Regions from separate parts of the Methylobacterium indicum genome, predicted to be linked through region 3. Evidence: predicted binding sites of a transcription regulator. Region 3 holds the regulator's gene; each other region holds the start of a gene.
What was found. The regulator LexA, encoded in region 3, represses DNA repair genes until DNA is damaged. The targets are predictions, from matches to a motif close to TGTTCNNNNTGTGTTCNG.
Positions count from the first base shown of each region.

Region 1: miv_RS18430 (ImuA family protein) is a predicted target of LexA. The motif match lies at 2,365-2,382, and genes of this name have one in related genera.
Region 2: parE (DNA topoisomerase IV subunit B) is a predicted target of LexA. The motif match lies at 2,718-2,735, and genes of this name have one in related genera.

Region 1 covers NZ_AP024145.1:3,948,612-3,955,984, reverse strand. Annotated here, with positions in the region: gene miv_RS18435 (replication protein RepA) at 1-332, shown strand, start outside; gene miv_RS18430 (ImuA family protein) at 2,414-3,154, shown strand; gene miv_RS18425 (DUF6504 family protein) at 3,072-4,574, shown strand; gene miv_RS18420 (error-prone DNA polymerase) at 4,813-7,373, shown strand, end outside.
Region 2 covers NZ_AP024145.1:4,757,272-4,764,644, forward strand. Annotated here, with positions in the region: gene miv_RS22100 (outer membrane protein) at 1-328, shown strand, start outside; gene parE (DNA topoisomerase IV subunit B) at 524-2,656, opposite strand; gene miv_RS22110 (hypothetical protein) at 2,961-3,164, shown strand; gene treZ (malto-oligosyltrehalose trehalohydrolase) at 3,473-5,293, shown strand; gene miv_RS22120 (malto-oligosyltrehalose synthase) at 5,295-7,373, shown strand, end outside.
Region 3 covers NZ_AP024145.1:1,425,969-1,433,341, forward strand. Annotated here, with positions in the region: gene miv_RS06605 (molybdopterin-dependent oxidoreductase) at 1-2,723, shown strand, start outside; gene miv_RS06610 (NCS2 family permease) at 2,714-4,069, shown strand; gene lexA (transcriptional repressor LexA) at 4,284-5,036, opposite strand; gene uvrB (excinuclease ABC subunit UvrB) at 5,258-7,373, opposite strand, start outside.

The DNA.
Region 1 (7,373 bases), 2.5 Mb from region 3:
TGCCGGTCGACATCCGGGCCGCCCGGGCGTTTGCCGGCTCGGCGCGCAAGCTCGACCTGCTTTTTTGGGTCGGCTACCGGCTCTCGCGGCTGGAGCGGCCGCTGCGGCTCACCTGGGACAACCTCTACAAGCAGTTCGGCAGCGAGAACGGCTCGATCCGATCCTTTCGCCAGGAATTCCGCAAGGACGTCGCCCATCTCACCGAGGTGTTTCCGCGCCTGCGCCTGACCCTCGACGACGGCGGCATGCAGCTCTTGCCCTCCGATCCGAAGGACCTCCTGGTGCCGCCCAAGGCGGCGCTGGCGAATAGGCGAGCCCGCGCAAGGGCTTGATTCCGCCGACTTGCCTACGTGGCCGTCTCGTCGAGGGGCGGGACGTCGGAGGCGCACGACGCCTCGCGCCTCGAGCGTAGGATCGTCGACGTCGAGTCATGCCCGCTCATAGGATTTATTTCCTTTTATTCGGGAATGATGACGGGATCGGTCCGGGCGTAGCCGGTTAGATCGCCAGCGGACTCGCCGGAGGACGATCTTCCCGTCGAATGAACGCGAAAATCCGGTCTCCGGCAGGAGCGGCCGCGCCGCGAGGTGAGTGAACGGGAAGACGCGCCGTTCCGTATTCGGGCCGCCCCATCTGCCGGGGGGCGCACAGACCGTCGTCATCCCTGTTGCCAGTTGGCACGATCATGGGACGCGCACGCCGAAGCGCCACTTGGCGCCGAGATCGCGGCTGCGCCAGTCCGGCGTGACACCGGTCAGCCGGTCTCGCATCTCCGCCGGCCATGCCTCATGCGGAAAAAAAACCGCGCCGCCGGTTTCGCGAGCGGCGCGCAAGTCTCTCGCCGCGCTCCGGAGTCGTCGTTCGTGTCTCGCCCGGCTCTCCGCCTCGATGCGCAGCCTCGTGCATGTTCAGCGCACTCATCGACGCGATGATCGAGGGTTTTTTAGAGCAGAAATCTGGTTTTTTATTTTGTATTCAACCTCAAGGCAGCAATATTCGAGATATATACTTATATAAACAGTAAATCTACATCAGATTATCATTCGCCTTTTCTCTCGCTGCTGCCGCGGCGCGCGCCCGTCCTACGCCGAGTTGCCTACGCTTCGCCCGCAGCTGACAGACGTGCGGGCACGCTGAATTGCCTACGCCCCCGGACGCCGCCGCTCGCCCCGGAATCGGAGCCTTGTCCGTTGAGATTCCGCATCTTTTTCAGGATCAGGACCGCGCAGACCCGCCTACGGTCCGTCACCCGATCGACGCCGACTTGCCTACGCTCGTGCAGGCCGACGCAGGATCCCGGTAACCCTCGGGGGCGGCCGAGTCGTGAGTCGCGCCAAAGTATTGCCGACCTCCAGCAACGCCCGGCGAGTCGAGCGAGAGTCCCGCATCGGGACGGCGAATCATCAGACATCGTAGAGGTGAGTCGGTTCCCGCGGCTCAAGCCTCGGCTCGACTCATCCCCGGGGAAACGCGGCCGGCTGTTCTGGGCTTTGTGGGGCGACGACTCGGGGATTGCGAGGCTCAGACGCGCCGCCTCGGGCCTCAGGACTCTCGGCTCCGGTCGAACGACGGGCCCGACGTCTGACATCGGAGCCGGGAGGGCAGGGCGCTCCCACCGGGTCAGGCCGCGATCCGCCTCTCCGCCGATCGAGCCCTGGAACCCCCTAAATCCCGATCCCCAAATCCCTTTTTATGAGAGATTCAGAATCTAGATTCAGAGTCTGAATCCGTAGAGCTATATGGGTATTATATGGGGTGGCGATTTTCCCTTGCCGATCAAGGGCTTGACCCCTATTCGCGTAGGCAGGTCTGCGCGGTCGCGTAGGCAACTCGGCGCAGGCCCGTAGGCTCGTCTGCGTGGAATCCGGGGGGCCGGGAAGGCGACTCTGCGCAGGCCCGTAGGTTACTCGGCGCAGGGCCCCGATTAACAGCTTGGAAAGCTGTGTGAATCGCGGATGGCCCGCCGTAGGCAACTCGGCGTGCCGGTCGGGGCCCGCGGCAGGCCCCGGCGAGGCCCGATTCCGGGCTCGCGCCCGACGTCGATTCTCGCCCCCGGCACGGGCGGAGCCCGAAACCCCGGATTCTCCGCCAGGAGGCCCGTGGAGGCCCGTCCGTCCCGAGGACAGTTGTACGGCACCTGCCGGCCCCGAATCCAGCTCAGCGGCGATCCTGGCGGCTTGGCGCGGGTTGTCCCACGGCTATGCCCGAATCCGGCGCGGGCCCCGAGCCGGACCGATCGCGTTGTGGTCCAAGGCCTTGCGACTCGGGCCGAGGCCGTTGTCCCCGCTGCCGTCAACAGGCGACCGGGATTCCGGGGGCTGGTGAGGCGGTCCATCCACAGCCCCGGTTGACACCCCCTCGAAACCGAACAAAACAGGAACATATTCGGGTTTCGGTCGGTGATGGGCATGAGATGCGACAGGCCGGGCGGGAACGGCAGCTCGCGGCGTTGCGCGAGCAGATCGGCGGGCTGGCGCCCGAGGCGGCGGGACGTCCGGTCCTGTCCTTCGGCGTCGACCCGATCGACACCCATCTGCCGGGCGGGGGCCTACGCCTCGGCGCGGTGCACGAGGTGCTGGCCGCGGGCCCGGTGGACGGGGAGGGGGCGCTCGCGGCCCTGTTCGTCGCCGCTATCCTGGCCCGGCTCCCCGGCCCGGTCCTGTGGTGCCTCACCCGCCGCGACCTCTTCGCCCCCGGCCTCGCCGCGGTCGGGCTCCATCCCGACCGGGTGCTCTACGCCGAGACCCGGCGCGAGACCGAGGTGCTGCCCACCATGGAGGAGGGGTTGCGCCATCGCGGCCTCGCGGCGGTGGTCGGCGAGGTCGCCCGGCTCGGGCTCACCCCGTCGCGCCGGCTCCAGCTCGCCGCCGAGGGCAGCGGAGGCCTCGCCCTGGTGATCCGCCGCTGGGGCGCCGCCGTGCCCGAGCCCAACGCCGCCGCCACCCGCTGGGGCGTCACCGCGGCGCCCTCTCCCGCTCTTCCCGTTCCGGGCCTGTCGCGGGCCCGCTGGACCGTGGCGCTCGTCCGCGCCCGGGGCGCCGAGCCCCGCACCTGGCTCCTCGAGGCTCCCGATGCGAAGGGTCGTCTGCGTCTTCCTGCCGAGCTGGCCGACCGACCGCTGGCGGCGCCGGCACGGCGGGCTGCCGCCGGATGAGCCGGTGGTGGCCGCCGGCCAGGACGGCCCGCGCCGGGTGCTCACCGCCGTCGACCGCGCCGCCCGGGCGGCGGGCCTGCGCCCCGGCCTCGCTCTGGCCCAGGCCCAGGCGATGGTCCCGGGCCTCGCGGTGATCGCCGCCGACCCGGAGGGCGACGCGGCGGCGCTCCACCGCCTCGCGGCCTGGTGCCTGATCTACGCGCCCCTCGTCGCCCCCGACCCGCCGGACGGGATCTGGATCGACGTCGCCGGCGCCGCCCACCTGCAGGGCGGCGAGGCGGCGTTGCTCGGCTCCCTGCGGCGGCGCCTCGCCCGGGCCGGCTACCGGGTGCGGGTGGCGCTCGCCGACACGCCGGGCGCCGCCTGGGCCGCCGCCCGCTGCCTGCCGCCGGAGACCGTGCTGCCGCCGGCCGGGCAGCGCCCCCACCTCCTCGACCTGCCGCTCTGGGCCCTGCGCCTCGATCGGGGGACCGTCTCGGGTCTGGCCCAGCTCGGCCTCACCCGGGTCGCCCATCTCCTCGACCAGCCCCGGGGGCCGCTGCGCCTGCGCTTCGGCGAGGAGCCCGGCCGCCGCCTCGACCAGGCTCTCGGCCACGCCCCCGAGCCGCTCGCCTATCTCGCGCCCCCGGCCGAGCACGCCGTGCGCCTCGCCTTCCCGGAGCCGATCGGGGCGCCCGAGACCCTGGCCCGGGTGGCCGGGCGGCTCTGCGCCATGCTGGCCGAGGCGCTTACCCGGCACGGGCTCGGGGCACGCCGGCTCGACCTGGTGTTTCGCCGTGTCGACGGCCTCGACCAGGCGGTCAGCGTCGGCACCGCCCGGCCGAGCCGCGACCCCACCCACCTCGCCCGCCTGCTGACCGAGCGTCTGCCGCAAGTCGATCCCGGCCACGGCCTCGACGAGGCGCGGCTGTCGGCTCTCCGCGTCGAGCGGCTGGATGCGCGCCAGCTCGCCGCCCCCGGCGAGGAGCCGGATTCCGACGCGATGGCCGAACTCGTCGACCGGCTGGTGCTGCGCCTCGGGCCCGGCCGGGTGTTTCGCCGCAGCCCGGTCGAGAGCGAGTGGCCCGAGCGGGCGGTGCGCCGGGTCGCCCCCTTGAGCCCCGCCACCGGCGTCACCTGGCCCGCCGACCTGCCGCGGCCCGGCCGGCTGCTGCCCGTGCCCGAGCCGGTGGCGGTGCTGGCCGCGCTCCCCGACGCGCCGCCCACCGCCTTCACTTGGCGCGGCACCCGCCGCCGGGTGGCGCGGGCCGACGGGCCGGAGCGCATCTTCGGCGAGTGGTGGCTCGCCGAGGACGAGGTCGCGGCCACCCGCGACTATTACCGGGTCGAGGACGAGACCGGCGCCCGCTACTGGCTGTTTCGCGATTGCCTGACCCGGGAGGGCGCGCGCTGGTGGCTGCACGGCCTGGGGGAGGCGTGATGCGCCGGATCGCTCGACGCTTGCCGGCTGCGACCGAGGAATTTCATCCTACCCGCGACCTCATCCTGAGGTGTGGAGCGATCGGAGATCGCGGAGCCTCGAAGGAGGGCTCCAGGGCTCTCGGAGAGATCTGGAGCCCTCCTTCGAGGCTCCCTGCGGTCGCACCTCAGGATGAGGTCGTGGTGTGCGAGAGGAGAAGTGCTGGCGAGGCGACCGTCGGCAGCCGGTCGCGCCCCCGATGAGCATCGAGCTCCAGGTCACCACCCACTACTCGTTCCTGCGCGGCGCTTCCTCACCCGAGGAGCTTTTCGCCACGGCCGCCCTCCTGGGCATCCGGGCGCTCGCCGTCACCGACCGCAACTCGCTGGCCGGCATGGTGCGGGCGCATGCGGCGGCGCGGACCACCGGCTGCCGCCTGATCGTCGGCTGCCGGCTCGACCTGGCGGAAGGCTGGAGCCTGCTCGTCTACCCGACCGATCGGGCGGCCTATGGCCGGCTCTGCCGCCTCCTCACCCTCGGCCGATCCCAGGAGCGCGCGCCCCGTGGCGGTTGCCACCTGACAACTGGCGACGTGGCGGAGTGGAGCGAAGGGCTGCTCGCGGTACTGCCCGCCGACCGTGCCGACGCGGTGCTGACGGAGCGCCTGCGCCTCCTGAAGGGGATCTTCGGGACGAATCTCTCCTGCGGCCTGTCGCGCCGCTTCGGCGTCAACGACCACCTGCGGCTCTCCGACATCGCCGGTCTCGCCCGGGCGGCGCGGGTCCCGACCGTCGTCCTCGGCGACGTGCTCTACCACGTCCCGGAGCGGCGGATGATGCAGGACGTGGTCACCTGCATCCGCCTGAAGACCACGATCGAGGCGGCGGGCTTTGCCCGCGAACGCCATGCCGGGCGCCACCTGCACGAGCCCTCCGAGACCGCCCGCCTGTTCGCCCGCCACCCGGAGGCGCTGGCCCGGGCCGCGGCCATCGCCGAAGCCTGCCGCTTCTCCCTCGACGAGCTGACCTACACCTACCCGGACGAGGCCGGCGAGGACGGCCGGCCGGCCCAGGTGCGGCTGGCCGCGATGACCTGGGAGGGGGCGGCGAAGCGCTTTCCGGCCGGGGTGCCGGAGGCGGTCCGCAAGCAGCTCGCCGACGAGCTCGATCTCGTCGACTTCAAGGGGTACGCGCCGTACTTCCTCACCGTCGAGGCGATCGTCCGCTATGCCCGCTCCCAGGGCATCCTGTGCCAGGGCCGTGGCTCGGCGGCGAATTCGGCGATCTGCTACTGCCTCGGCATCACGGCGATCGATCCGGTGGCGCAGGGCCTGCTCTTCGCCCGCTTCATCAACGTCACCCGCGACGAGCCCCCCGACATCGACGTCGATTTCGAGCACGAGCGCCGGGAGGAGGTGATCCAGTGGATCTACGCCACCTATGGCCGCGCGCGCGCCGCCCTCACCGCCACGGTGATCCGCTACGGGGCCCGCGGCGCGGTGCGGGAGGTCGGCAAGGTGCTGGGCGTGCCCGAGGACGTCACCGGGGCCCTCGCCCGCCTGGTCTGGGGCTGGTCGCGCGACGGCGTCGGCGAGCGCGAGGCCAAGGCGCTCGGCCTCGACCTCTCGCAGCGCCGCTTGCGCTTGACCCTGGAGATCGCCCGGGCGCTGATCGGCACGCCGCGCCATTTCGGCCAGCATCCGGGCGGATTCGTCCTCACCCTCGACCGGCTCGACGATCTCTGCCCGGTGGTCCCGGCCCGGATGGAGAACCGCCAGATCATCGAGTGGGACAAGGACGACATCGAGACCCTGCGCTTCATGAAGGTCGACGTGCTCGGGCTCGGCATGCTCGGCTGCCTGCGCCGGGCCTTCACGCTGCTCGCCGAGCACCGGCCCGAGACGAACCCGCCGCGGGAGATCGCCGACATTCCGCCGGACGACGAGCCCACCTACGCGATGATCCGGAAGGCCGACACGATCGGGGTTTTTCAGATCGAGAGCCGGGCCCAGATGGCGATGCTGCCGCGGATGCAGCCAAAAAACCTCTACGACCTCACCATCGAGGTCGCGATCGTGCGGCCGGGCCCGATCCAGGGCGACATGGTCCATCCCTATCTGCGCCGCCGCCGCGGGATCGACCCAGTCACCTATCCGACCAGAGAACTGGAGAGCGTGCTCGGGCGCACCCTCGGCGTGCCTTTGTTCCAGGAGCAGGCGATGCAGGTCGCGATCGTCGCCGCCGGCTTCAGCCCCGCCGAGGCCGACGGCCTGCGCCGCGCCATGGGCACCTTCAAGGGCGACGGCACGATCAACCTCTACGAGGAGAAGCTCGTCGGCGGGATGATCGCCAACGGCTACGACCCGGATTTCGCCGCCCGCACCTACCGCCAGCTCGAGGGCTTCGGCTCCTACGGCTTCCCGGAGAGCCACGCCGCCTCCTTCGCCCTCATCGCCTACGCCTCGTCCTGGCTGAAGTGCCGGCACCCCGACGTGTTCGCTTGCGCGCTCCTCAACGCCCAGCCGATGGGATTCTACGCCCCGGCCCAGATCGTCCGGGATGCCCGCGCCCACGACGTCGAGGTCCGGCCGATCGACGTCAACGCCTCGCGCTGGGACTGCACCCTGGAGCCGGCCGGGGAGGGGAGGCTGGCGGTGCGGCTGGGTCTGCGGCTGGTGCGGGGCCTGGGGAACCAGGACGGCGCCCGGCTCGCCACCGTGCGGGAGGCCGACCTGTTTCGCTCGGTCGAGGACCTGTGGCGCCGGGCCGGTCTGTCGCTGAAGGGCCTGCGGAGTCTGGCCGCGGCGGACGCCTTCGCGGG
Region 2 (7,373 bases), 3.2 Mb from region 3:
CGGCCGCGACTTCGGCCTGCCGAACAGCTCGCGCGACAACTTCCAGACCGGCTGGGTCGTCGGCGGCGGCGTCGAGTACGCTCTGCCCACCGACTCGTTCTTCAACTTCTTCCGCTCGTCGGCCGTGACCCTCAAGGTCGAAGGCCTGTACGTGAACCTGGATCAGGGCAACCGCAACAACGGCGTGTTCGCTCAGACCGTCAACGGCACGCAGTACTCGGTGTTCTCGCCGGGCGTCGTGTCGGTCGGCCCGGCCAACCTGTACCGTCGCGAGACCGAGTTCGCGGTCGTCCGCGCCGGCCTGAACTACAAGTTCAACGGCTTCTAGTCTGAACTGTCCGTCCCCGGACGGAGCGGAGCCCGGCCTCACGGCCGGGCTCTTCGCGTTTCGGGGGTGGGTCCCGGCGGGGGCAGGGGGTCTGGGATCCTCGTGCGCACCGTGCGGACGAAAGAAAGGCCCGGCCGCTCCCGCGGCCGGGCCTTTCTTTCGTCGGATCGTCCCTCCCTTCTCGGCGGGGGCCGATCAGATGTCGAGCTCGATCTCGTCGGCGAAGACGGCGCGCTCGGAGATGAAGGCGAAGCGGGCCTCGGGCTTGTTGCCCATCAGCCGCTCCACCGTGTCGCCGGTGGCGTCGCGCGCCTCCTCGACCACCTCGACCCGCAGGAGCGTGCGCTTCTTGGGGTCCATGGTGGTCTCCTTGAGCTGGCCGGGCATCATCTCGCCGAGGCCCTTGAAGCGCCCGATCTCGACCTTGCCCGACTTGAACGTGGTCTTGAGGAGCTGCTCCTTGTGGCGGTCGTCCCGGGCATAGGCGCTCTTGGCGCCCTGCGTCAGCCGGTAGAGGGGAGGGACCGCGAGGTAGAGGTGGCCGCCCTCGATCAGCTTCGGCATCTGCCGGTAGAAGAAGGTGATGAGCAGCGAGGCGATGTGGGCGCCGTCGACGTCGGCGTCGGTCATGATGATGACCTTCTCGTAGCGAAGGTCGTCGTGCCGGTACTGGTTGCCGAGGCCGCAGCCCAGCGCCTGGGTCAGGTCCGAGAGGAGCTGGTTGGCCCCGAGCTTGTCCCGGCTCGCCGAGGCGACGTTGAGGATCTTGCCGCGCAACGGCAGGATCGCCTGGGTGGCGCGATCCCGCGCCTGCTTGGCCGAGCCGCCGGCCGAATCGCCCTCGACGATGAAGATCTCGGAGCCGGCGGCCCCGGCCTTCGAGCAATCGGCGAGCTTGCCCGGCAGGCGCAGCTTGCGGGTCGCGGTCTTGCGGGCGACCTCCTTCTCCTGGCGCCGGCGCAGGCGCTCCTCGGCCCGGTCGATCACCCAGTCGAGGAGCTTGTTGGCCTGGGCCGGGGAGGCGGCGAGCCAGTGATCGAAGGCGTCGCGGATCGCCGCCTCGACGATGCGGGAGGCCTCGAGCGTCGCGAGCTTGTCCTTGGTCTGGCCCTGGAATTCCGGCTCGCGGATGAAGACCGACAGCATCGCCGCGCAGGTTGCCATCACGTCGTCGGCGGTGACCGAGGCCATCCGCTTGACCTGGCCGACCCGCTCGGCGTGGTCGCGCAAACCCCGCAGCAGCGCCACCCGCATCCCGCTCTCGTGGGTACCGCCCTCCGGCGTCGGGATGGTGTTGCAGTAGGAGGAGGAGAAGCCGTCGTCGTTCGACAACCACGCCATCGCCCATTCGAGCGAGCCGTGGCTGCCCGGCTTCGTCACCTTGCCGGCGAACACGCCGTCGGCGACCAGTTCCTTGCCGTCGATCTCGCGGGCGAGATAGTCCTTCAGGCCGGCCGGGAAGCGGTGCACGGCCTCGGCCGGCACGTTCTCGACCCCGTCCAGCATCGAGGGCGCGCAGCGCCAGCGGATCTCGACCCCGCCGAACAGGTAGGCCTTCGAGCGCGCCATCTTGAACAGGCGGCGCGGATCGAACCGGTGCTCGCCGAAGATCTCGGCGTCGGGGTGGAAGCGCACCCGCGTGCCGCGCCGGTTCTGCACGCGCCCGACCGTCTCGATCGGTCCCTGCGCGTGGCCGCGCGAGAAGGTCTGGCGATAGAGCGTCTGGTTGCGGGCGACCTCGACCTCGAGCAGGTCCGAGAGGGCGTTCACCACCGAGATGCCGACGCCGTGCAGGCCGCCGGAGGTCTCGTAGACCTTCGAGTCGAACTTGCCGCCGGCATGCAGCGTCGTCATGATCACTTCGAGCGCCGACTTGCCCGGGAATTTCGGGTGCGGGTCGACCGGGATGCCGCGGCCGTTGTCGGTCACGACGAGGCAGCCGTCCTCCTGCAGCTCCACTTCGATGAAGCTGGCATGGCCCGCCACCGCCTCGTCCATCGAGTTGTCGATCACCTCGGCGAAGAGGTGGTGCAGCGCCTTCTCGTCGGTGCCGCCGATATACATGCCCGGCCGGCGCCGCACCGGCTCCAGCCCCTCCAGCACCTCGATCGCCGAGGCATCGTAGCCGGCCTCCGCCGCCTCCGCGGGCGGAGGCACGGCGACCGGCTTCGGACGCTTGAGCGGCTCGACCTTGGGCTGATCCGCCTTGAGCCGATCGGCCTTGAGCTGATCGGCCTTGGACGGCTCGGCCGGCGGCTTGCCCTCGGGGGTCTTGTCCCCGGGAGGCTTGCCGCCCGCTCCGAACAGGTCTCGTGCGGCCTCGCTCACGCGACGGCCTCGCGGTGGGGGAAGGGCTCTGGCAGCATTCGAGGTCATCCTCTCCCTATACCGGAACAAACGCGGAACAAAAAGGGGTTTCCGGGGGTGTCGGGCGTGGCATGGTCGCGTACGGGCGGGCGGTCCGGGACCGCCGCGCAGCAGAACCCGTACCAGAGTCACCGAGACGTAAACAAATTCCCTTAAAGCCCGGTGACGGACACGGGCGCGCCGGAACCTCGGCCATGACCACCCGTTGTCGAATCGGTCGCGCATTCGCCGGCCGGACAGGCCGCGCCACAGGAGCGACCCGACGATGAGAGCCGCCAGACGCCCGGTCCGCGACAGCCAGACCCGTCACCTCACCCTCGCGCGCGCCGAGTTGGCCGCCGGTCAGGCCTTCGGCTTCGCCGAGGAGGGCATCGCCGCGGCGGGGGCCGGCCTCAACCGGATGGCGATGACGGCGACCGGCGCGACCCTCGCGGTCGCCCTCGCCGCGACCTTGGCCTGGGCGTTCTGAGCCTCGCCTCACTCAAGACCACTGTTTCGAGCCGATCTTCCCTCGAGCCGACGCGTCCGGGTTCCCGGACGTGGCGCCGGATCGCGCGAATCCGGCACCCCGCACCTCGTCCCCAGAACAATGCGAGTCGGCCAACAGGGATGGTGGAGATCCGCCATTGCCGGGACGGCCGGCCGCCTTAGCTCCCGCCGCAAGCCTGGCCTTCCGCAGTGCGGAACCTCGACAGGCCGGCGGAATTTCCAGAGCGGCGGCCCCCACGCTGTCCCGACTCGCTCTTTGCCCTCACGCTTTCAAAGGATGGTGGCCCGATGCGGCGCGCCCACAGCATGCCATTCGGTGCGGAGATCGGACCGGAGGGCGTGCGCTTCGCCCTTTGGGCGCCGACCGCGACGGAGGTCGCCCTGGTTCTCGACGGGAGCGAGCATCCGCTGCCGGAGGCGGGCGAGGGCTGGCGCCGCCTGACGGTGCCGGGCGTGCGCGCCGGGGCCCGCTACGGCTACCGGATCGACGGCGACCTCGTGGTGCCGGACCCGGCCTCGCGCTTCCAGCCCGAGGACGTCTCGGGCCTCTCCGAGGTGATCGATCCCGCCGCCTTCCCGTGGACCGACGGAGGCTGGAAGGGCCGCCCGTTCGAGGAGACGGTGATCTACGAGGCCCATATCGGCACGGCGACGCCCGAGGGCACCTACGCGGCACTGGCGGAGAGATTGGAGGCGTTGCGCGACCTCGGCGTGACCGCGATCGAACTCCTGCCGCTGGCCGATTTCAAGGGCACCCGCAACTGGGGCTACGACGGCGTGCTGCCCTACGCGCCGGATTCCGCCTACGGCACTCCCGACGACCTGCGCCGCCTCGTCGACCGGGCGCACGCGCTCGGCCTGATGGTCTTCCTGGACGTGGTCTACAACCACTTCGGACCGGCCGGAAACTACCTCAACGCCTACGCCAAGACGTTCTTCACCGAGCGCCACCAGACCCCCTGGGGCGCGGGGATCAACTTCGATGGCAAGACCAGCGGCCAGGTGGTGCGGGACTACTTCGTCCATAACTCGCTGTACTGGCTGGAGGAATTCCACGTCGACGGCCTGCGCTTCGACGCCGTCCACGCGATCCAGGACGATTCCGACAAGCACTTCCTCGGTGAGCTCGCCGAGCGGATCCGGGCCGCGTTCCCCGACCGGCCGATCCACCTGATGCTGGAGAACGAGGCCAACCAGGCCTCCTGGCTGGAACGGGACGGGGCGGGACAGCCGCGCCATCACAGCGCGCAATGGGCCGACGACACCCATCACGGGTGGCACATCCTGCTCACCGGCGAGGAGGCCGGCTACTACGAGAGCTTCGCCGACAAGCCGGCGGCGCATCTCGCCCGCAGCCTCGCCGAGGGCTTCGCCTACCAGGGCGAGCCGTTCAAGACCCTCGACGATCACCCGCGCGGCGAGCCCTCCGGTCACCTGCCGCCCTCGGCCTTCGTCACCTTCCTGCAGAACCACGATCAGGTCGGCAACCGGGCGCTGGGCGAGCGCCTGAGCCATCTCGCGGAGCCCGACAGGCTGGCGCTCGCCCGCGCCGGCCTGCTGCTCGGCCCGCAGATCCCGATGCTGTGGATGGGCGAGGAATGGTCGGCCTCGACGCCGTTCCTGTTCTTCGTCGATTTCGCTCCCGACGAGGAGCTGAACAAGGCGGTGCGCGACGGCCGGCGTCGCGAGTTCAAGAGCTTCGCGGCCTTCGCCGACGAGGAGAAGGCGAAGACGATCCCCGATCCGACCGCGGAGGAGACATTCCAACGCTCTACCCTCGACTGGGCGGAGCGCGACCGCTCGCCCCATCGCGAGGTGCTCGCCGACACCACCGCGCTCCTGGCTCTGCGACAGCGCGAGATCGTGCCGCTGACGAAGACCGCCTGGCAGGGCGGCCGCTACGCCCTGCCGCGGCCCGACACGATCGACGTCACCTGGTCGTATGCCGGGGGCGATCTGCGCTTCGTCGGGGTGTTTGGGGGCGAGCCCTTCGCCCTCCCGAAGCCTCCCGGCCGTGTCGTCTGGCGCTCGCCCGCCGTGACGGAGGGCGAGAACGGTTCCCTGGTCCTGCCCGCCTGGTCGGGCATGTTCGTGAAAGAGGTGCGTTGAGATGGCCGTGACCGAGGATGTCGTCGCGCGGCTCGCCGATGAGGCGGGCATCGCCGCCGACTACACCGACGCCTTCGGCCAGCGCGTCGAGACCCCGCTCTCCGTGCGCCGGGGGCTGCTCGCCGCCCTCGGCCTGCCTGCGGGCACCGAGGAGGAGGCGCGGGCGAGCCTCGGCCGCATCCATGCCCTGCGCCACGGCCTCGTGCCGCCGCTGGTGCCGGTCGAGGCCAGGCGCGCCGCGCGGGTGCCGGTCCGGCCGGAAGGCGGCTCCGGCACGCTGAGCTGGCGCGTCACCGACGAGCGCGGCACCGCCCGCGACGGGCGGGTGGCGCTCACCCCCGGCACCGAGGCGATCGAGCTGCCGCCCCTCACCCCCGGCTACCACAAGCTCGTCGTGACGCTCGGCGAGCGGCGGGCCGAGGCTACCGTGATCGCCGCGCCCCAGCGCTGCTGGCGCCCGCGGGCGCTGGCCGAGGAGGGGGCTCGCGACTGGGGCCTCGCCGCCCAGCTCTATGGACTGCGCTCGGCCGACAACCTCGGCATCGGCACCTACGCGGATGCCGGCCGGGCCGCCGCCGATGCCGGCGCCAAGGGCGCGGCGTTCCTGGGCTTGAGCCCGGTCCACGCCCTATTCTCGACCGATCGCCAGAAGGTCTCGCCCTACTCGCCGTCCTCGCGGCTGTTCCTCGAGACGCTCTACATCGCGCCCTCCGCCCTGCCGGGCTTCGCCGGCAGCCGGGCGGAAGTGCTCCTGCGGGACTCGGATTCCGAGATCGCACGCCTGCGCGAGGCCTCGCTGGTCGATCACGCCGGCATCTGGCAGGTGCTGAGCCCGGTGCTGGAAGCCCTGTGGCAGGACTCGCCGGCCCGGGCCGGACGCGACACCGACTACCTCGCCTTCCGGGCCGCGGGCGGCGAGAACCTGGAGGCCCACGCCACCTTCGAGGCCCTGGCCGAGCATTTCGCGCAAGGTGGTGCCAACTGGCTCGGCGACTGGCCGGAAGCCTACCGCCGCAACGGCACATCCGAGGTCGCGGCCTTCGCGGCCGAGCATCAGGAGCGGGTGTCCTACCACGCCTGGCTGCAATTCCTCGCCGACCGGCAATTCGCCGAGGCCGCCGCCCGGGGCCTCGCAACCGGCATGCGGCTCGGGCTCTACCGCGACCTCGCGGTCGGCGCGGATCGCGGCGGCTCGGAGATCTGGTCGCATCCCGAGCGCTTCGCCGCCGGGCTGTCGATCGGCGCGCCGCCGGACATCCTCGCCCCGAACGGCCAGGATTGGGGCCTGCCGCCCTTCGATCCGCTGGAGCTGGAACGCGATGGCCTCGCGGCCTTCCGGGCGCTGGTCCAGGCCAACATGCGCCATGCCGGCGCGATCCGCATCGATCACGCCTTCCAGCTCGCCCGGCTGTTCCTGATCCCGGTCGGTGGGGGCGCCAAGGGCGGCGCCTACGTGGCGATGCCGTTCGAGGCGATGCTGGCGGTGCTGCGCCTCGAGAGCCACCGGGCGAAGTGCCTCGTCATCGCGGAAGACCTCGGCACCGCGCCGGCCGGCTTCTCGGACGCGCTGATGCAGGCCGGCATCCTGAGCTACCGCATCCTGTCCTTCGAGCGGGGGGAGGGCGGCAGCTTCAAGCGCCCGGCCGAGTACCCGCGCGACGCGCTCTGCGCCATCACCACCCACGACCTGCCGACCTTCGTCGGCTGGTGGCGCGGGGTCGATACGGAGCTGCGCCAGTCCTTGGGCCTCTACGACGCCGACCGGGCGGGATCCGAGCGCGACGAGCGGGTCCACGAGCGCCGGCGCCTCGCCGAGGCGCTGAACCAGGAGGGCCTGATCCCGACGAGCGAGGTACCGGCCGAGCCGCCCTTCGAGGCGGCCGTGCGCTTCCTCGCCCGCGCGCCGTCGGTGCTGACGGCGGTGCAGTACGAGGACATTCTGGGCGAAGTGAGCCAGGCCAACATGCCGGGCGTCACCGAGGGCTACCCGAACTGGCGCCGCAAGCTCGACCGCGACCTCGACGCGATCGCGGCGCCCGGCGGGCCGCTCGCCAAGCTCGCCTCCTCGCTCGCGGCGGAG
Region 3 (7,373 bases):
GCCACGAGGTCGCGCCCCGGCCCGGCCAATCCCTGCGCACCCTGCTGCGCGAACTCGGCTGGTTCGGGGTCAAGAAGGGCTGCGACGCGGGCGATTGCGGCGCCTGCACGATCCATCTCGACGGCGAACCGCTTCATGCCTGCCTGGTGCCGGCCTTCCGGGCGGCGGAGCGCCAGGTCACCACGGTCGAGGGCCTGGCGGGCCCCTGCGCGCCCGGGGACGGCGTGCCGGACGCGCTCCACCCGGTCCAGGCGGCCTTCGTCGCCGCGCAAGGATTCCAGTGCGGGTTCTGCACCCCCGGCATGGTGATGACGGCGGCCGCCCTCGACCAGGGCCAGAGCCGCGACCTGCCGGCGGCGCTCAAGGGCAACCTGTGTCGCTGCACCGGCTACCGGTCGATCGCGGACGCGATCGCGGGCATCGCCGACGCCGCCGCGGGGGTGGACGGATCGCCGACGGCGCCCTGCCGGCACAGCCCCCCGGCCCCGGCCAGCGCCGCCGTGGTGAGCGGGCGGGCCCGCTACACCCTCGACCGCGACCTGCCGGGCGCGCTCCATCTCAAGGTGCTGCGCTCGCCCCATCCCCATGCGCGGATCGTCCGCATCGACACCGCGGCGGCCCTGGCGGTGCCGGGCGTCGTGCGGGTGCTGACCCATGCGGACGCGCCGGACCGGCTCTTCTCCACGGGCCGGCACCAGAACCCGGGCGACGATGCCAGCGACACGCGGGTGCTCGATCCGGTCCTGCGCTTCGTCGGCCAGCGCGTCGCCGCGGTGCTCGCCGAGACGGAGGCCGCCGCCGCCGCCGGCTGCCGGGCCTTGATCGTGGACTACGAGGTGCTGCCGGCCTGCCTCGATCCCGAGCGGGCGCTCGACCCCGACGCCCCCCTGGTCCACGGCGCGCGGCCGACGGGCGAGGACGCGCCGCCGCTCCATCCCCATCCCAACCTGGCCGCCGAGGCGCATGGCGAGATCGGCGACGTGGCCGCCGGTCTCGCGGCCGCCGACGTGGTGCACGAGGGCACCTACCGCTCGCAGCGGATCCAGCACGCGCATCTGGAGACCCATGCGGCGATGGGCTGGCGCGACCCGGACGGGCGCCTCGTCCTCCGCTCCAGCACCCAGGTGCCGTTCCTCACCCGCGACGCCCTCTGCGCCCTGTTCGATCTCCCGCGCGAAAAGGTCCGGGTCGAGTGCGGCCGGGTCGGCGGCGGCTTCGGGGCTAAGCAGGAGATGCTGACCGAGGATCTGGTGGCGCTGGCCGTGCTGGCCACCGGCCGGCCGGTCCGCTGGGAGCTGACCCGCACCGAGCAGTTCACCGCCACCACCACCCGCCACCCGATGCGGGTGCGGGTGCGCCTCGGCGCCCGGGCCGACGGCACCCTGACGGCGATCGATCTCCAGGTGCTGTCGAATACCGGCGCCTACGGCAACCATGCCGGCGGCGTGCTGCATCACGGCTGCAACGAGGTGATCGCGGTCTATCGCTGCGCCAACAAGCGGGTCGACGGCTATGCCGTCCACACCCACACCCTGCCGGCCGGCGCCTTTCGCGGCTACGGGTTGAGCCAGACCATCTTCGCGGTCGAATCCGCCATGGACGAGCTCGCCCGCGCGCTCGACCTCGACCCGTTCGAGCTGCGGCGGCGCAACGTCGTCCGCCCCGGCGACCCGATGGTGTCGACGAGCCTGGAGCCGCACGACGTCCGGTACGGCAGCTACGGCCTCGACCAATGCCTCGACGCGGTCGCGGCGTCCCTGGCCGAGCCCCCTCCCCCCGCCCCGGCGGGCTGGCGCACGGGATCGGGCATGGCGCTGTCGATGATCGACACCATCCCGCCGCGGGGCCACTTCGCCGAGGCGCGGATCGCGCTCGCGGATGGCCGCTACGTCCTGCATGTCGGCACGGTGGAGTTCGGCAACGGCACCTCGACGGTGCACGGCCAGATCGCCGCGGAGGTTCTCGCCACCACGCCGGACCGCATCGTCCTGCGCCAGGGCGACACCGACGCGGTCGGGCATGATACCGGCGCCTATGGCAGCACCGGCATCGTGGTCGCCGGCCAGGCGACGTGGCGCGCCGCCGACAGCCTGGCCGCGCTGCTGCGGAGGCGCGCCGCCGCCCGGCTCGGCGTCGATCCCGCCGCCTGCCGGCTCGACGGCGACGGCGTGAGCGCGGGAGACGCCCGGGTGAGGCTCGCCGATCTCGGCCCCGCGGAGGCGGCGGGGCACGCCGACGGCAGCCCGCGCTCGGTGGCGTTCAACGTCCAGGGCTTCCAGGTCGCGGTGCGGCCGGAGACCGGCGAGGTGCGGATTCTGCGAAGCGTCCACGCCGCCGATGCCGGCCGGGTGATGAACCCGGTCCAGTGCCGCGGCCAGATCGAGGGCGGCGTCGCCCAGGCGCTGGGCGCGGCGCTCTACGAGGACCTGGCGATCGACGCCGGGGGCCGGGTCGCGACCCCGACCTTCCGCACCTATCACATCCCGGCCCTCGCCGACGTGCCGCGCACCGAGGTGATCTTCGCCGACACCCATGACGCGGTCGGGCCGCTCGGCGCCAAGTCGATGAGCGAGAGCCCGTTCAACCCCGTGGCGGCGGCGCTCGCCAACGCCATCCGGGACGCGACCGGCGCGCGGCTGACCGCGACGCCGTTCGCGCCCGACCGGATCTTCCGACAGATCAGCACCACGACCCAGAGCGGCGAGGAGGAGCGATGGACCTGAAGCGCGACGACGGCCTGACCCGGCCGACCGGTTCCTCCGGAGGCGGGTTCCTGGAGCGCACCTTCGCGCTCTCGGCCCACGGCACCACCATACGCACCGAGCTGCTCGCCGGGCTCACCACCTTCCTGACGATGGCCTACATCGTCTTCGTCAACCCCAACATCCTGGGCGATGCCGGGATGCCGAAGGGGGCGGTGTTCGTCGCGACCTGCCTCGTCGCGGCGATCGGCTCGCTGGTGATGGCGTTCTACGCCAACTACCCGATCGCGCTCGCGCCCGGCATGGGGCTCAACGCCTACTTCGCCTACGTGGTGGTGCTCCAGATGGGCTACACCTGGCAGGCGGCGCTCGGCGCGGTGTTCATCTCCGGCCTGTGCTTCATGGCCGTCACGCTGACGGGGCTACGCCGGATCATCGTCGACGGCATCCCGCGATCGATGCGCATCGCCATCACGGTCGGCATCGGGCTGTTTCTCGCGATCATCGCGCTGAAGAGCGCCGGCGTGGTGGCGGCGAGCCCGGCGACCTTCGTGACGCTCGGCGACCTGCACAAGCCGAGCGCGGTGCTGGCAGTGCTGGGCTTCCTGATCGTCGCGGTGCTCTCGGTGCGCAAGATCCGCGGCGCGCTGCTCGCCGGCATCCTCACCGTCACGGCGTTGAGCTTCATCGTCGCCGACAACACTTTCCAGGGCGTCGCCTCGCTGCCGCCCTCGATCGCCCCGACGCTGTTCGCCCTCGACATCAAGGGTGCCCTGTCGGGCGGCCTGCTCAACGTGATCCTGGTGTTCTTCCTCGTCGAATTGTTCGACGCCACCGGCACGCTGATGGGCGTCGCCAACCGGGCGGGACTGCTTACCCAAGGCAAGATGGAGCGCCTCGACAAGGCGCTGATGGCGGATTCGTCCTCGATCTTCGTCGGCTCGCTGCTCGGCACGTCGAGCACCACGGCGTATCTGGAGAGCGCGTCCGGCGTCGAGGAGGGCGGCCGCACCGGGCTCACCGCCGCAACGGTGGCGGTCCTGTTCCTGGCCTGCCTGTTCTTCGCGCCGCTCGCCGGCTCGGTCCCGGCCTATGCCACGGCCCCGGCCCTGTTCTACGTCGCCTGCCTGATGCTGCACGAATTGGTCGATCTCGACTGGGACGACCTGACCGAGGTGCTGCCGGCCTGCGTGACGGCACTTCTGATGCCCTTCACCTACTCGATCGCCAACGGCGTCGCCTTCGGCTTCATCACCTACGCGGTGATCAAGCTGCTCACCGGGCGGTTCCGGGAGGTGAAGCCGGTGGTGTGGGTGATCGCGGCGGTGTTCCTGTTCAAGTTCGTGGCGACGGGGAGCGCGCATTGACGGGCGCTACCGCTCCAACCCTCCCCCCTCTGCGGGGGAGGGTGCCCCGCGAAGCGGGGCGGGAGAGGGGACGCCGCCTCCGGAAAAGACTGAACCGTTCTGACGGGCACTCCCTGGATCAGCGTCGCGCTGCCCCTCTCCCGGCCCCTAATGACGCAGGGTCCACCCTCCCCCGCAGAGGGGGGAGGGTTTCAGCGCCTGACTGGAAGACCTCTCAGTACTTCCGGACCAAACTCACCAGCCGGCCCTGGATCCGCACCCGGTCCGGCCCGAGCACCCGGGTCTCGTAGGCCGGGTTGGCGGCTTCCAGCGCGATCGACGAGCCGCGGCGGCGCAGGCGCTTCAGGGTCGCCTCCTCGTCGTCGATCAGCGCGACGATGATGTCGCCGGTATTGGCGGTCTCCTGGCGGCGGATCACCACGAGGTCGCCGTCGAGGATGCCGGCCTCGATCATCGAGTCGCCGCGCACCTCCAGGGCGTAGTGTTCGCCGCTGGCCAAAAAGTCCGGCGACATCGCCACCGTGCGGCTCTGGCTCTGGATCGCCGAGATCGGCGTACCGGCGGCGATCCGGCCCATCACCGGCACGCTGACCGAGTGACCGTTCTCGTCCGAGGCGGTCGCCATGGCGGGAATGCCGGCGGGCCGCTTCGGCTCGTGGGCGCGCCCACCCTCGACGACGCTCGGGTTGAACCGCACCACCTCGGCCCCGGCCGCGGGCGCCGTCGCCGTCGCCGTCGCCGGCCCCGTCACCGTGTCGGGAATGCGGATCACCTCGATCGCCCGGGCCCGGTTCGGCAGGCGGCGCAGGAAGCCGCGCTCCTCCAGGGCGGTGATCAGGCGGTGGATGCCCGATTTCGACTTGAGGTCGAGGGCGTCCTTCATCTCGTCGAAGGACGGCGGGACTCCCGTCTCGCGCATTCTCTGCTGAATGAAGCGGAGCAGGTCCAACTGCTTACGCGTGAGCATGTGACACTCTCATCCCCGCGCTGCCGCGCTCCGGAAACAAATCGCGAACATGGTAAGCGTTCCGCAAGTGTTCCGCAAGCGGCTTCGAGAAAGCGGCGCGCGGCCGCAGCAACCGGGGTGATAGACGGGGATATCGCGGGTCGAACGGACGATGAGCCGTGCCCCGCGCGGGGTCCGACCGGCGCGGGGACTGTCCACCGCACCGGCCTCTTGCATGGGCCTCAGCCCCGGCCCTTGCGCCCCTTGTATTTCGGCTTCTGGCCCGGGAAGCCTTGCGTCGAGCGGCCGGTCGGGCGCTCGGCATAGGAGAACGGCACCTCGCGGTCGGTGCCCGGGCCCATGTCGTCGAGGTCGGGCTGGCGGATGCGGGTGCCCTCGTCCGAGGTGCCCTTGCCGCCCGGGCCGTAGCCCAAGGGCTCCGCGCCGCGCCGCTTGCGCTTGGCGCCGAAGCGGCCGGCCTCGCGCTCGACGTCGGCCTGCTCGGCCATCGGATCGTCGGCGATGGCGAGCTCGGTCGCCTGGAGCCGCTTGAGCTCGTCGCGCAGGCGCGCCGCCTCCTCGAAGTCGAGATCGGCGGCCGCCGTCCGCATCCTTTTCTCGAGATCGGCCATCACGGCCTTGAGGTTGTGGCCCACCGTGACGGCGGATTTGGCGAGCCCCGTATCGACCTGGACGTGGTCGCGCTCGTAGACGCTCTCCAGGATGTCGGAGATGTTGCGCTTCACGCTCTGGGGCGTGATGCCGTGCTCCTCGTTATAGGCGAGCTGCTTCTTGCGCCGGCGCTCGGTCTCGGCCATCGCCCGCTCCATCGAGCCGGTGATGTGGTCGGCATAGAGGATGCAGCGGGCGTCGGCGTTGCGGGCGGCGCGGCCGATGGTCTGGATCAGCGAGGTCTCGGAGCGCAGAAAGCCCTCCTTGTCGGCGTCGAGGATGCCGACGAGGGCGCATTCCGGGATGTCGAGGCCCTCGCGCAGGAGGTTGATGCCGATGAGCACGTCGAAGGCGCCGAGCCGCAGGTCGCGGATGATCTCGATCCGCTCCAGCGTGTCGATGTCGGAGTGCATGTAGCGCACCCGCACGCCGTTCTCGTGCAGGTACTCGGTCAGGTCCTCGGCCATGCGCTTGGTGAGCGTGGTCACGAGGGTGCGGTAGCCGGCGGCGGCCACCTCCTTCACCTCGCCGAGCAGGTCGTCGACCTGCGAGCGGGCCGGGCGCACCTCGATCACCGGATCGACGAGGCCGGTCGGGCGGATGACCTGCTCGGCGAAGACGCCGCCGGTCTGTTCCAGCTCCCACTTCGCCGGCGTCGCCGAGACGTGGATCGATTGCGGGCGCATCGCGTCCCATTCCTCGAACCGCAGGGGGCGGTTGTCGAGGCAGGAGGGCAGCCGGAAGCCGTATTCGGCGAGCGTCGCCTTGCGGCGGAAGTCGCCCCGGTACATGCCGCCGATCTGCGAGACCGTGACGTGGCTCTCGTCGGTGAAGACCAGCGCGTTGTCGGGCAGGTACTCGAACAGGGTCGGCGGCGGCTCGCCGGGCTTGCGGCCGGTGAGGTAGCGCGAATAGTTCTCGATGCCGTTGCAGGCCCCCGTTGCCTCGATCATCTCGAGATCGAAGGTGCAGCGCTGCTCCAGGCGCTGGGCCTCGATCAGCCGGCCCATCCGGGTCAGCTCCTCGACCCGCCACTTCAGCTCGTCCTTGATGCCCTTCACCGCCTGCTGGAGGGTCGGGCGCGGCGTCACGTAGTGGCTGTTGGCGTAGACCTTGACGAATTTCAGCGTGTTGAGGGTCTTGCCGGTCAGCGGGTCGAACTCGGAGATCGCCTCGATCTCGTCGCCGAACAGCCCGATGCGCCAGCCGCGATCCTCCAGGTGGGCCGGCCACAGCTCGATCACGTCGCCGCGGACCCGGAAGGTGCCGCGGGCGAAATCGGACTGGATGCGCTTGTACTGCAGAGCCACCAGATCGGCGACGAGCTGGCGCTGCTCGATCTTCTCGCCGAGCGAGACCGTGAACGACATCGCCGTATAGGTCTCGACCGAGCCGATACCGTAGATGCACGACACCGAGGCGACGATGATGACGTCGTCGCGCTCCAGGAGCGCCCGGGTGGCCGAGTGGCGCATCCGGTCGATCTGCTCGTTGATCGAGGATTCCTTCTCGATGAAGGTGTCGGAGCGCGCGACGTAGGCCTCGGGCTGGTAATAATCGTAGTAGGAAACGAAATATTCGACTGCGTTGTCGGGAAAGAAGCTCTTGAACTCGCCGTAGAGCTGCGCCGCCAGAGTCTTGTTCGGGGCGAGGATCAGGGCCGGGCGCTGGGTCTCCTCGATGACC